DNA from 2 places in the Streptomyces sp. NPDC107454 genome. Region 2 is predicted to be linked to the other one. Evidence: riboswitches for the same ligand, from Rfam matches in the RefSeq annotation. Region 2 holds a riboswitch; the other holds the start of a gene.

Region 1 (7,145 bases), on a different contig from region 2:
CCCGATTGTCGCGCGCCCCGCGCCCCCTGCGGAGCAGCCCCCGACGTGGGGTAAAGTTCTGTTCGCACGATCGCGCGGAACACCGCGGGTGAACGCACCGGGACGTGGCGCAGCTTGGTAGCGCACTTGACTGGGGGTCAAGGGGTCGCAGGTTCAAATCCTGTCGTCCCGACTTTTGAAGTCGCGGGTCAGAGGCTGTATCGGACATACCGATACGGCCTCTTCCTCGTTTCCGGGGGCGGGCCCGGGGCTCAGCGGTGGTACGAGGCAGGCGAGGGGCAGCGTGACGGGGCGCGTACGCGGTTCATGGTGCTGTCGGCCACCACGGCACGGCCGGACGTTTCGAGCGTCGTCGAAAGAAGTTCCGCCCCAGGGCGTCGACCCGGCAGGGTGGGCCAGGGCGTGACCGGGTGGGCCGCACGGTCCGGCCCGGGAACACGCCCGGACTCCACCACGGGGAAGGACCGTATGACCATGAGGATGAGGACCAAGGCGTTCGCCACGGCGGGGGTCGGCGCGCTGGCCACCGGACTGCTGCTGACCGGCGCGGCCGGGGCGCAGGCCGCGGCGGCGGGACTGCCGTACGCCGTCACGCCGTATGTGAACGTCAACGTCCGCTCCGGGCCCTCGACCACCACCGGCATCACCGGGCACGTCACCGCCGGGCAGCCGCGCGGCGCCTCCTGCTGGACCCACGGCGAGACCATCCGCGACAACGGCTACGTCAACGACGTCTGGGTGCGACTGGCCGAAGGCTATGTGAGCGCCGTCTACCTCAAGGGCGACCAGTACGGCGGCCTTCCGGCCTCCGCCACCTGCTGACCGACCCACACGCGGTGCCCGACCCCGACCCGGGGCCGGGCACCGCGTCGCGTTCCGGAACACCGCCGACCGCTCGAGGTGCCGAAGGATCTCCCACCGGGTAGAGATCGTGCGGGGCCTCGGGTATGGAGTCGCGGATCAGCATGATGGTGGGATGCCACAGGGCGCGGGCCCTGCGAGCGGAGGTGTCGGCGTGCGGGAGCACGGCGCCGCCGGTCTCCCGGTTCCCGGCCACCGCGCAGAACCGGACGCTCGGCCCCGTAGATTCGGGCGGCCGCCGTGGCACGTGTCACGTTCCTGACCGTCTGCGTCCGCCGGGCCGTCACTCCGGGCCCCGTCCGCCGCCCTCGTCGCGTGCCGACGGTATCCTGCGCCACACGACCCGGAGTGCCCCATGAACTCACCCTCACTCGCGGTGCGCGACCGCATCCTGACCCTGCCGCCCACGGAACTTCCCGCTTACGTCTACGACTTGGCGGCACTGCGCGCACACGCCGCGTCGGTGCGGGCCGCGCTGCCCGAGTGCGTCGAGCTGTACTACGCGACCCAGGCCAACCGGGAGCCGGAGATCCTGGCCGCACTCGCCCCGTACGTCGACGGCTACAAGGTCTCCACCGCGGGCGAACTGGACCACGTCACCCGGGCGGCGCCGGACCACCCGCTGGCCTTCGGCGGCCAGGACAAGACCCCGACGGAGCTCCTGGACGCGCTCGAGCGAGGCGTGACCCGCTTCCTCGTGGAGAGCGAGTACGAGCTGTACATGCTGGCCGGGCTGGCCCAGCGGCACGCTCCGGGCGGCCGGGTCGCGGTCCTGCCGCGCTTCGACCTGCCGGTGGCGGACCATCTGCTCGCCGACGGCGGCCGTGGCCGCAGGACCTCCGGCCTCGCCCCGGCGCAGGCGGACACGATCGTCGGCCTGCTCACCGACGGCAGCTACCCGAACCTCGAACTGCGCGGGGTCTACGCCCACTTGGCCACCGGCCTGCACGCCCCCGAACACCTCGCGGTGGCCGAGAGCGTCGTCGCCTGGACGGCGGAACTCGCCGCGCGGCACGGCCTGCGCCTCACCGAGGTGAACGTCGGGGGCGGCATGGCGGTGGACTACGAGCACCCCGAACGCCGTTTCGACTGGCAGTCGTACGGCGAGGGGCTCGCCCGACTCGTCGCCGCGCACCCGGAACTGACGCTGCGTATCGAGCCCGGTCGTGCGCTGACGGCGTACTGCGGCTGGTACGCGAGCGAGGTGCTGGACGTCGAGCACGGCGCGAGCGAGGACTTCGCCGTCGTCCGCGGTGGCGGGGTGAACCTGCGCACGCCGGCGTCCAGGAGGCCCGACCAGCCGTGGCCCGACCAGCCCTGGTCCGTACTCGAGGTGGACGTGTGGCCCTACTCCTGGCCGCGGCCCGCGGTACGCCGCGAACGGGTCACGCTCACCGGCCAGTTGAGCACCTCCAGGGACGTCCTGGTCCGGGACGTCCGGGCGCCGGGGCTGCGGGCCGGCGACCGTGTGGTGTTCTCCCTCGCGGGTGCCTACACCTCGTCCGTGCCCCACCGGGCGTTCGCCAGGTTTCCCGAGCCCGGCTTCCACTTCGTGGACCCGGGCACCGACGGCGACCAGTCCCGATAGCACCACGAGGAGCGGCATGACAGACGAACCGAACCGTCCGACGGCGACCGATGCCGCGACCGATGCCACGACCGGCTTCACGCACGGCGTCACCGACGCCGTCGTCGACAGCCTGCGGGGCACGGCCGATCCGCGGCTGCGTGAACTGCTCGGCGCGCTCACCCGTCATCTGCACGACTTCGTGCGCGAGACGGAGCCGACGATGGCGGAATGGGAACGCGCGATCGGATTCCTGACCGCGACCGGGCAACAGTGCACCGACACCCGTCAGGAGTTCATCCTGCTGTCGGACGTGCTCGGCGTCTCCATGCTCGTGGAGACGCTGGGCGGCCACCGCGGCCCGGGTGCCACCGAGTCGACGGTTCTCGGCCCGTTCCACCTGACCAGATCGCCGATCCGCGCACTCGGCGCGAACATCGACCTGGTGGGCAGGGGCGAGCCGTGCGTGGTCAGCGGCCGGGTACTGGGCAGGGGCGGCACCCCGCTGCCGGGCGCGGTCCTCGACGTGTGGCAGGCCGACTCCGAGGGCTACTACGACGTACAGCAGCCGGACGTCCAGCCGGCCGGCAACGGGCGGGGACTGTTCACCGCCGACGCCGAAGGCCGCTTCTGGTTCCGCACCTGCGTACCGAACCCGTACCCGATCCCCACCGACGGCCCGGTCGGCGAACTGCTGCGCGCCACGGCCAGGCACCCCTACCGCCCCGCCCACATCCACTTCATCGCCTCGGCCGAGGGCCACACCCCGGTCACCACACACATCTTCGTCGCGGGCAGCGACTACCTGGACTCCGACGCGGTGTTCGCCGTCAAGAGGAGCCTGGTCCAGGACTTCGCAGAGACCAACGACTCTTCCCTGGCGCGGGAGTTCGGCGTCCCGAACCCCTTCCGCCACGCCCGCTTCGACCTCGTACTGGAACCGGGACGAACACCATGACCGACAGGAACACCCCGCTCGACTTCTCCTACGAGACCCAGCCCGCGCGGATCGTCTTCCGGCCCGGGGCCGCCGTCTCCGCGACCCCCGACGAGGCCGCCAGGCTCGGGCTGCGCAGGGTGCTGGTGGTCTGCGGCAGCAGGGGCGAGGGCACGGCACGCGCGGTCGCGGACGCCCTGGGCGAGGCCTGCGCGGGGCTGCACGCCGAGGCCCGGATGCATGTACCCGTCGAGGTCGCCGACCGGGCCGTGGCGGCGGCGCGCGCGGCCGGCGCCGACGGGTGTGTCGCGGTCGGCGGCGGCTCGGCGATCGGCCTGGGCAAGGCGATCGCGCTGCGCGCCGGTCTGCCCCTGATCGCCGTGCCCTCCACCTACTCCGGCTCCGAGATGACCCCGGTCTGGGGCCTCACCGAGCACGGCGCCAAGCGCACCGGACGCGACCCCTCCGTCCAGCCCCGCAGCGTCGTCTACGACCCCGAACTCACCCTCTCGCTCCCCGTCCCCCTCACCGTCACCAGCGGCGTCAACGCGCTCGCCCACGCCGTCGAGGCCCTCTACGCGCCCGACGCCTCGCCCCTCGTCTCGCTCATGGCCGAGGAGGGCGTACGGGCGATGACGCAGGCCCTGCCGCTGGTGGCCGCCGCCCCCGGCGACCTCGACGCGCGCGGCCGGGCCCTGTACGGCGCCTGGCTCTGCGGCGCCTGTCTCGGCGCCACCACCATGGGCCTGCACCACAAGCTGTGCCACGTCCTCGGCGGGACCTTCGGCCTGCCGCACGCCGAGACGCACACGGTCGTCCTTCCGTACGCCCTCGCCTACAACGCGCCCGCCGCACCCCGGGCTGTCGCGGCGCTCTCGCGCGCCCTGGGCGGCGCCGACGACGTCCCGCACGCCCTGTGGGCTCTGGCCGGAAGCCTCGGCGCACCCCGGGGCCTCGCCGAACTCGGCCTCAAGGAGACCGATCTGGCGGTGGCCGCCGAGCAGGCTGCCGGACAGCCGTACCCGAACCCGCGCGAGGTCACCGTCGACGGTGTACTGGCGCTGCTGACCGCGGCGTACCAGGGCAGGGAGCCGAGCGTCGGCGCGTAGCCACGGGGCCGTACGGCCCGCGCGGACCCCTCCCCCTGGGGCAGACCGCGCCCGCCGGGCTATCCTGACCGCCGAACCGGACACGGGGTGCCCCGCACGAGGGCTGAGATCACACCCGTCGAACCTGAACCAGTTAGGACTGGCGGAGGGATGTCTCATGTCGTTGCCGTATGCCCGTAACGCTCGCGGTGAGGTGGCCGTCGGAGGCCCGCAGGGCGTATTCGACGGGCGGATGCCCACCGCTCCGGGGGATCTGCACGTCGAGGCGCGCGGAATCGCCCCGGTGCCGGAGGACCACCGCTACGGCGGCCCCGGCCGCCTGTTCACCGTGTGGTTCGCCCCCAACCTGACCATGACCGGCGTGTTCACCGGCACCGTCGGCATCGCGCTCGGCCTGGACTTCTCCACCGCGCTCGCCGCCGTCGTGCTGGGCACCCTCCTCGGGGCGGTACCGACCGCTTACCTCGGCACCTGGGGGAGTCAGACCGGCGCCGGACAGCTGCCGCTCGCCCGCCTCGCGTTCGGCCGGGCGGTGGTCGTCCCCGGCGCCCTGCAGTGGCTCTCGTCCATCGCCTGGGACGCGCTGATCGGCCTCTTCGGAGGGGACGCGCTGGCCCAGCTGTGCGGCTGGCCGTTCTGGCTGGGCGTGCTCGTCATGATGGCGGCGCAGGGGGCGCTCGGTGTCCTCGGCTACGAGGTGATCCACCGGCTCCAGACCGTGATGACCTTCGCTCTCGCCGCCGCGTTCGTGGCCCTGACCGTGAAGCTCCTGAGCGGCGCCCACACCACCCCCGCCGCCACCGCGCACGGCGCCGACCGGGCCGGGGCCTTCGTCCTGACCTGCACGATCGCGCTCAGCCTCGCGCTGTCATGGGCCCCGTACGCGAGCGACTTCAGCCGCTATCTGCCGCGTACGGCGTCCCGGCCGCGCATGTTCTGGTACACCCTGGCCGGCATCGCCGTGTCCTTCGTGGCCGTCCAGGCCCTCGGACTGTGGGGCGCGGCCGTCTTCACCGACCAGACCGCCCGCGGCGTCGACACCCTGCTCGGCGGCGGCGCCCTCGGCGCGTTCGGCCTGCTCGCCGTGGCGCTCGCCGCGCTGAGCAGTAACGCCATGAACGACTACAGCGGCTCGCTCGCCCTGCAGACCATGGGTGTACGGCTGCCGCGCCCGGCCGCCGCCGCGCTGGCCGCCGTCCTCGGCTTCCCGCTCGTGCTGTGGATGCACGCCGCCGACACCACGGCCCGCTTCCAGAACGTCCTGCTGTTCGTCGGCTACTGGATTCCCGGGTTCGTCGCGATCGTCGTCGTCGACTGGCTCGCCCGGGCCAGGGCCCGCGGCGGCGCACCCGTCGACCTGGCCGCCGAGAGCGCCCGCCCGCGTCCGTGGTGGCCCGCGCCCGTGGCGTTCGCCGCCGCGTTCGCCGCCGCGGTGCCGTTCATGAGCACCAGCCTGTACGTCGGCCCCGTCGCGCACGCCCTGCACGGCGCCGACACCGCCTACGGCGTGGCGTTCCTCGCGGCCCTGCTGGTCTACGCCCCGCTGCGCCTGCGCCGCTGAACCCGCCCCCTCTCACCCCCTTCGTACGGAGTGACACCCACCATGCCCGCGAACACGCCGACCACCCCGCCCCGTGTCCTGACCATCGCCGGATCGGACTCCGGGGGCGGCGCCGGCATCCAGGCCGACCTGAAGACCATGCTCGCGCTGGGCGCGCACGGGATGAGCGTGCTCACCGCCGTCACCGCGCAGAACTCCCTCGGCGTACAGGGAGCCTGGGAGCTTCCCGCCGAGGCGGTGCGCGCGCAGTACCGCAGCGTCGTGGACGACATCGGTGTGCAGGCCGTGAAGACCGGCATGCTCGCCTCGCCCCTGCTCGTCGAGACCGTCGCCGAACTGCTCTCCGATGTCGGCGCACCCGTGGTGGTGGACCCGGTGAGCGTCTCCAAGCACGGCGACCGGCTGCTGGCGGGCGACGCGCTGGACGCCGTACGGACCGTCCTGCTGCCGCTCGCGACGGTCGCCACCCCGAATCTCGACGAGACCGCCGAGCTGACCGGGATCAAGGCCACCGGCGAGCGCGACATGTGCCGGGCCGCGGAACAACTGCTGTCGTACGGGCCCCGCTGGGTCCTGGTGAAGGGCGGCCACCTGCCCGGCGAGGCCGTCGACCTGCTGACCGACGGCACCGAAGAACACTGGTTCCGGGCCCCGCGCCACGACAACCGTCATACGCACGGCACCGGTTGCACCCTGGCCTCGGCCATCGCGGTGGGGCTGGCGCAGGGGCGGGCGATGCCGGAGGCGGTGCGGCTGGCGAAGGAGTACGTCACCGGCGCGATCGCCGCGGGATTCGCCCTGGGCGAGGGCCTCGGGCCGGTCGACCACGGCTGGCGGACGCGCGCCTGAATGCCGCGGATCCGTCCGCCCGGCGGACGAGGCCGCCGTCCGCGCGGCGACCGAAGGGGAACCCGGAGGTCAGCCGGTCGGCGTGATCGTTGTCTTCAGGAAGTCCGCCAGGGCCGTGGTGGGTCGGCCGAGCAGGCGGCCCAGCGTGGGGCCGACCGGCGTGAACTGCCCCTGCCGGCTCGCGGCGAACAGGCCGAGGAGCAGGTCGGCGCCTGCCTCGGGCAGACCGCGGGCGAGCAGGCTCGCGCGGTAGTCGGCGTC
Region 2 (7,145 bases):
CTCGCCCTTGGGGGTTTTCGGCGCGGAGAACTCGAACGAGTACGTCGCCTTGCCGGTGGCGAGCATGTCGCGCACGGTGCGTGCGCGATCAGTCCTGGTGGAAGCAGATCCGAGGGCCATACCCGCAGGTTAGTCAGGGGGCGGCGGTCTCCCAACCGAACCGACGCCAATTGTCCGATTTGTCGACTTCTTGTCCACCCCTCGGACACCTGCCCGGCCCGTGCCTGACGCGGCCGCCACCTACGCCTGACGCAGCCGCTTCGCGAATTCTCCCGCCGCCGCGCCGGGATCCGTCGCCTCGGTGATCGCCCGTACGACGACGACGCGGCGGGCGCCCGCCTCCAGGACCTCGTCGAGGTTGCCGAGGTCGATGCCGCCGATGGCGAACCAGGGGCGGTCGGTGACGAGCGAGGCCGTGTAACGGACGAGGCCGAGGCCCGGGGCGTGGCGGCCGGGCTTGGTGGGGGTGGGCCAGCAGGGGCCGGTGCAGAAGTAGTCCACGCCGTCCTGGACGGCCGCCGCCGCGGCCTCGGACTCGGCGTGCGTGGAGCGGCCGATCAGGACCTCGTCGCCGAGGATTGCGCGGGCGGCGGGGACCGGGAGGTCGCCCTGACCCAGGTGGAGTACGTCGGCGCCGATGGCGTGGGCGACGTCCGCCCGGTCGTTGACCGCGAGGTGCTTGCCGTGGCGGGCGCAGGCGTCCGCGAAGACCTGGAGGTGCTCCAGTTCCTCGGCGGCCTCCATGCCCTTGTCGCGCAGCTGCACGATGTCGACGCCGCCGGTCAGGACCGCGTCCAGGAAGTCGGCGAGGTCCCCCTGACGCTTGCGGGCGTCCGTGCAGAGGTAGACGCGGGCGTCGGCGAGGCGGGTGCGGGCGGCGTTCTCGGGCATGCGGATATCCCCCGTGATGCGGGTGCGTACGGATGTCGTACGCACCCTACGGACGTGGTGCGGTGCGTACGGACCGCGGCGGCCGGGGTGGTCCGGGGCCGGCCGTGGTCCGTACGCCGGAGGGTCGGTCGAATCAGACGGCGAGCGCCTGGGCGCGGCGCTTCACCTCCGTGCCGCGATTCTCGCTCAGAGCCTGCGCGGGGGTGCCGGGCAGGCTCGGGTCGGGGGTGAAGAGCCACTCGAGCATCTCTTCGTCGGAGAAGCCGTCGTCCCGCAGGAGCGTCAAGGTGCCGGTGAGGCCCTTGACGACCTTCTGCTCGTTCCCGTCGATGAAGGCGGCGGGGACGTGCAGCGCGCGGTTCTCACCACGGCGTACGGCGATCAGCTGGCCCTCCTTGACCAGCTGCCGGACGCGGGTCACCTCGACGCCGAGCTGTTCGGCGATGTCGGGGAGGGTGAGCCAGGCGGGGACGAGAGCATCGATCTTTGCGTCAATCTCGGTCACGGGACAAGCCTGCCATCCCGGACTGACACTCGGTACCCGAGCGCCCCCCGGACCGCCGTCCGGGCGACGTAAACCGGGCGGTCATGCCGTGGCGTCCTTCAGCGGGCGGGACGGGTCGGCCAGGACGTCCGGATTCATGAGCATGCCCGCCTCGATGAGGCGGCGGCCCTGGGCCAGGTCACGGGGACGCCCCACGGCCAGCAGGGCGACGAGGCGGCTCTCGCGGAGCCAGCACACCGTCCAGGCGGCGCCCGACGGGTCGCCCCGCCAGATGGTCGTATCGGCGGGGGTGTGATGGCCGACGTACTGGACGAAGCGGCCGAACTGCTCGGACCAGAAGTACGGGACCGGGTCGTAGGCCGCCGGGGCCTCGCCGATGATGTTCGCCGCGACCGTGCGCGGCGCCTGGAGGGCGTTGTCCCAGTGGTGGACGAGGAGGCGCTCCTCGTAGCGGCCCGACGGGAAGGAGGCGCAGTCGCCGACCGCGTAGACGTCCGGCACGGAGGTGCGCAGGTGGTTGTCGGCGACCACTTCGCGGTGGGCGCCGAGTTCGACGCCGGAGCCGGCCAGCCAGGCGGTGGCGGGGCGCGCGCCGATGCCGACGACCACGGCGCCCGCCGGCACCCGCGTACCGTCGTCGAGGATCACCGCGCCGGGCTCGACGCGCTCCACGCGCGCGTGGGTGCGCAGCGACGCGCCGCTGTCCGCGTACCAGGCGGTCATCGGCGCGGCCACCTCCGCGGGCAGCGCGCCGGCCAGCGGCCGGTCGGCGGCCTCGACGACCGTGACCGCGCACCCGGCCTCACGTGCCGCCGTCGCGAACTCCGCACCGATCCAGCCCGCCCCGACGACCACGATGTCGTGCTGCTGGGCGAGCACGGGGCGCAGCCGCTCGGTGTCGTCCAGGGTCCGCAGCAGATGGACGCCGGGGACGCCCTCCGCGCCCGGCAGCTGGATCGGTTCCGCGCCGGTCGCGAGGACCAGGACGTCGTAGGGCACCGGTCCTGCCTCGGTGTCCAGCTCGTGGTCCGCGGGGCGCAGGCCCAGCGCCTCGCAGCCGAGCCGCAGTTCGATGTCCAGCGCCTCGAAGTCGATGTCGAAGGCGGAGCCCTCGGCCTTGCCGAGCAGCACCGCCTTGGACAGGGGCGGCCGGTCGTACGGCTGGTGCGGCTCGGCGCCGATCAGCGTCACGTTCCCGGTGAATCCCTGTTCCCGCAGGGCGACCGCCGTCTGCACGCCGGCCATGCCCGCGCCCACGATGACGACCCGCCGTGCCGTACGCACCTGTGCCCGCGTCTGCTCGCTCACCTGATCACCATAGACAACTGACAATCTGTCAGTCAGGGGACGTGCGCAGTGACCTGTTCCACAACGCTCGTACCGCTCCCGTCCTGGGACTCCCACTCCCAGGTCTCCTCCAGGCGCAACCGTCCGTCGGGCAGCTCCACGACCACGGACACGCAGTGGCCCGACGAGGTGCTGCCGTCGTGCTTCAGCTGCACGTACCGGAAGTCGAGGCGGTCGCCCTCCCGCGTCCCCACGAGGTGACCGCGTACGACGTCGCCGCCCGCGTACTCGGCCCAGATCTCGCCGTCCTTCTCGTGGTACGTGAACCGGGTGCGCGTACCGACCTGCCCGGGGGCCTGGTCGGCGACCGGGGCGAGGACCAGGCCGTCGAGCGTACGGGTCATGGGCGGAGGCTCCCTTACTGAGACACACGGCAGCGGGCTAGGGTGGCCAACGTAAAGCACTCGCGGGAGCCCGGACGCACCGGGCTGAGAGGGAGGCTGGCGGCCTCCGACCGTACGAACCTGATCCGGGTCATGCCGGCGAAGGGAGGGGCTGGACGCCCATGTCGCCTACGCGTACACCTGCACGTTCCTCGGATGCGCCGTCATCGGACGCGCGTGCGTCAGACGTCCTCGTCATCGGGGGCGGGATCATCGGTCTGGTGACCGCCTGGCGGGCCGCGCAGCGCGGGTTCACCGTCGCGGTCGTGGACCCCGAGCCGGGCGGCGGGGCGGCACGGGTGGCCGCCGGAATGCTCGCCGCCGTCACCGAGCTGCACTACGGCGAGCAGACCCTGCTGGGCCTGAACCTCGCCTCCGCGCGCCGCTATCCCGACTTCGCCGCCGAACTCACCGAGGCGAGCGGCCAGGACCTCGGCTACCGCCGGTGCGGCACGCTGGCCGTCGCGCTGGACGCCGACGACCGGGCTCACCTGCGCGAACTGCACGCCCTGCAACACCGCTCGGGGCTCGAATCGGAGTGGCTCAGCGGCCGGGAGTGCCGCCGTCTGGAGCCCATGCTCGCGCCGGGGGTGCGCGGCGGGCTGCGGGTCGACGGCGACCATCAGATCGACCCGCGCCGGCTCGCGAAGGCCCTGGTCACGGCGTGTGAGCGGGCCGGAGTGGAGTTCCACCGGACGTGGGCGGAGCGCTTGACCGTCGTACGGGACCGGGCCGCCGGGGTCGTCACGACGGGCGGTGAACGGCTGGCGGCGGGACAGGTGGTGCTCGCCGCCGGGAGCCTCAGCGGAAAGCTCCCGGGCGTGCCCGCCGACGTACTGCCGCCCGTACGGCCCGTGAAGGGTCAGGTGCTGCGGCTGACCGTGCCGAAGCGGTACGCGCCGTTCCTGAGCCGGACCGTGCGGGCCGTGGTCCGCGGCAGCCAGGTCTATCTGGTGCCGCGGGAGAACGGTGAGCTCGTCGTGGGCGCCACCAGCGAGGAGCTGGGCTGGGACACGACGGTGACCGCGGGCGGGGTCTACGAGCTGCTACGCGACGCCCACGAGCTGGTGCCCGGGATCACCGAGCTGCCGCTCACCGAGACGCGCGCGGGCCTGCGGCCGGGGTCGCCCGACAACGCGCCGCTGCTCGGCCCGACCGCGCTCGACGGGCTGCTGCTGGCCACCGGGCACTACCGCAACGGCGTGCTGCTCACGCCCGTCACCGGGGACGCCATGGCGCACGTCCTGACCACCGGCGAGCTCCCGGAAGAGGCCCGCCCCTTCACCCCCGGGCGCTTCAGCACCGCACTCACGGAGCAGACCGTATGAACATCTTCGTCAACGGAGAGCGCCGGCTCGTCGCCGCCGACACGGCTCTCGACGCGCTCGTCGCCACCCTCACCGTCGCGCCGTCCGGCGTCGCCGCCGCGCTCAACGAAACCGTCGTCCCGCGCACGCAGTGGTCGTCCACGGCCCTCTCCGAGGGAGACCGCGTCGAAGTCCTCACCGCAGTCCAAGGAGGCTGAACCATGGCCGACGATCCGTTTGTCCTCGCAGGTACGTCCTTCTCGTCCCGGCTGATCATGGGTACGGGGGGTGCGCCCAGCCTCGACGTCCTGGAGCGGTCGCTCGTGGCGTCCGGCACGGAGCTGACGACGGTCGCGATGCGGCGGGTGAATCCCGCGGCGCACGGCTCGGTGCTGTCCGTGCTCGACAAGCTGGGCATCCGGGTGCTGCCGAACACGGCGGGGTGTTTCACCGCGGGGGAGGCCGTGCTGACCGCGCGGCTCGCGCGGGAGGCGCTCGGTACGGAGCTGGTCAAGCTGGAGGTCATCGCCGACGAGCGGACCCTGCTGCCGGATCCGATCGAGTTGCTGGACGCCGCCGAGACGCTGGTCGACGACGGGTTCACCGTGCTGCCGTACACCAACGACGATCCCGTGCTCGCGCGGAAGCTGGAGGACGTGGGGTGCGCGGCGGTCATGCCGCTCGGGTCGCCCATCGGGTCCGGTCTCGGCATCCGCAACCCGCACAACTTCCAGCTGATCGTGGAGCACGCGCGTGTGCCGGTGATCCTGGACGCGGGGGCCGGTACGGCGTCGGACGCGGCGTTCGCGATGGAGCTGGGGTGTGCGGGAGTCATGCTGGCGTCGGCCGTGACCCGGGCGCAGGAGCCGGTGCTGATGGCCGAGGGCATGAGGCACGCGGTGGAAGCCGGGCGGCTCGCCTGGCGTGCGGGACGGATTCCCCGGCGGCACTTCGCCTCCGCGTCGTCTCCCGCGGAGGGGCTGGCGCGGTTGGATCCTGAGCGTCCTGCTTTCTAGGCACCCGGCGCCGGTGTGTTCTTTCTCCTGCCCGCGCACCGCCCGTTTCCGGTCGGCCGGAAAGCGGGGGTCGCCCGTGGGGGTGGGGCGCCGTCGGCGGCTGCGGGTTGGAGGGGCAGCCTGCCTTACATCCCCTGCGCACGGCATGTGGACCGGATCGATCAGGCGTGCGAGATCCGTCACAGGTCGGCTGCAGTCCCGCTCCGGAATTGGCCGGAAGGGTGGGGGTGACAGTGGCGGCTCGTAGACTCGCCTGCGTGGATACGACCCTTCAGGACCCGCTTGTCGGGCAAGTGCTCGACGGCCGCTACCGCGTCGACGCACGGATCGCGGTCGGCGGGATGGCCACGGTCTACCGGGCCCTGGACACCCGCCTCGACCGCGTGCTCGCGCTCAAGGTGATGCACCCGACCCTGGCCGCCGACGGCTCGTTCGTCGAGCGGTTCATCCGGGAGGCCAAGTCGGTGGCCCGGCTCGCGCACCCCAACGTGGTGCAGGTCTTCGACCAGGGCGCGGACGGGTCGTACGTCTATCTGGCCATGGAGTACGTCGCCGGCTGCACCCTGCGTGACGTGCTGCGCGAGCGCGGGGCGCTGCAGCCGCGGGCCGCCCTGGACGTCCTGGAGCCGGTGCTCGCCGCGCTCGGCGCCGCGCACCGCGCCGGGTTCGTGCACCGCGACATGAAGCCGGAGAACGTCCTGATAGGGGACGACGGCCGGGTCAAGGTGGCCGACTTCGGCCTCGTCCGGGCCGTGGACACCGTCACGAACACGACGGGGGCCGTTCTTGGCACCGTGTCGTACCTCGCCCCCGAGCAGATCGAGAACGGCACCGCGGACACCCGCGTCGACGTCTACGCCTGCGGGGTCGTCCTCTACGAGATGCTCACCGGCGGCAAGCCGCACTCCGGGGACTCCCCCGCCCAGGTGCTCTACCAGCACCTGCACGCGGATGTGCCGCCGCCCTCGGCCGCCGTGCCCTCGATGCCCTACGCCCTGGACGAGCTGGTCGCCTCGGCGACCGCCCGCAACCCCGAGGTGCGCCCGCACGACGCGGTGGCGCTGCTCGGCCAGGTCCTCCAGGCGCGGGCCGGCCTCACCGCCGAGGAGCTCGACGCCATACCCCCGCAGGCGCTCGCCGTGGGGCACGACAACGCGGGCGACCGTACGAGCGTGATCCCGCGCTCGCTCTCCGTGCCCCGCCTGCTGCCGGTGAACGAGGACGACGACGCCGGCGACCCGGTGAACCGGACCAGTCGGTTCGAGCAGACCAGCCCGTTCGAGTCCGGACCGCCCGCTCCCCCGCGGAGCGGCTCACGGCCCCGGCGCGGAATGTTCGCGATCATCGCCGCGGTCGTGCTGGTGCTCGGGCTCGGCGCGGGCGTCTGGTACATCAATTCAGGCCAGTTCACGAAGGTCCCGCTGCTGCTGGCGAAGACCGAGGCGCAGGCCAAGGCGCGGATCGAGCAGGCCGGTCTCGACGTCGGGCAGGTCAAGCACGCCTACAGCGACACCGTGAAGCGCGGCACCGTCATCAGCAGCGACCCGGCGCCCGGCGCACGCATCCGGGACAACGACTCCGTGACGCTGACCATCTCGAACGGCCCGGAGACGGTGAAGGTGCCCGACCTGACGGGACTCGCGCTGTTCAAGGCGCGGGAGGTCCTGAAGGGGGACGGGCTCGCCGCGGGCATGGT

Evidence for each region. Region 2 has a riboswitch for thiamine pyrophosphate ahead of thiO (glycine oxidase ThiO). Riboswitches for the same ligand answer to the same signal wherever they lie in the genome.
Region 1: it holds a riboswitch for thiamine pyrophosphate, as region 2 does, so the genes downstream of both, ACZ69M_RS07665 (purine-cytosine permease family protein) here and thiO (glycine oxidase ThiO) in region 2, are expected to answer to the same signal.

The regions. Positions count from the first base shown of each region.
Region 1 is NZ_JBVJPA010000003.1:12,278-19,422, reverse strand. Features, by position in the region: tRNA gene ACZ69M_RS07690 (tRNA-Pro) at 99-172, shown strand; gene ACZ69M_RS07685 (SH3 domain-containing protein) at 475-822, shown strand; gene ACZ69M_RS07680 (alanine racemase) at 1,217-2,449, shown strand; gene ACZ69M_RS07675 (intradiol ring-cleavage dioxygenase) at 2,466-3,386, shown strand; gene ACZ69M_RS07670 (maleylacetate reductase) at 3,383-4,474, shown strand; TPP riboswitch at 4,548-4,642, shown strand; gene ACZ69M_RS07665 (purine-cytosine permease family protein) at 4,632-6,035, shown strand; gene thiD (bifunctional hydroxymethylpyrimidine kinase/phosphomethylpyrimidine kinase) at 6,078-6,884, shown strand; gene ACZ69M_RS07655 (NAD(P)H-binding protein) at 6,954-7,145, opposite strand, start outside.
Region 2 is NZ_JBVJPA010000028.1:52,310-59,454, forward strand. Features, by position in the region: gene metF (methylenetetrahydrofolate reductase [NAD(P)H]) at 1-120, opposite strand, end outside; gene thiE (thiamine phosphate synthase) at 241-891, opposite strand; gene ACZ69M_RS46590 (Rv2175c family DNA-binding protein) at 1,025-1,396, opposite strand; gene ACZ69M_RS46595 (NAD(P)/FAD-dependent oxidoreductase) at 1,478-2,704, opposite strand; gene ACZ69M_RS46600 (avidin-fold protein) at 2,737-3,087, opposite strand; TPP riboswitch at 3,140-3,251, shown strand; gene thiO (glycine oxidase ThiO) at 3,249-4,454, shown strand; gene thiS (sulfur carrier protein ThiS) at 4,451-4,651, shown strand; gene ACZ69M_RS46615 (thiazole synthase) at 4,655-5,449, shown strand; gene pknB (Stk1 family PASTA domain-containing Ser/Thr kinase) at 5,707-7,145, shown strand, end outside.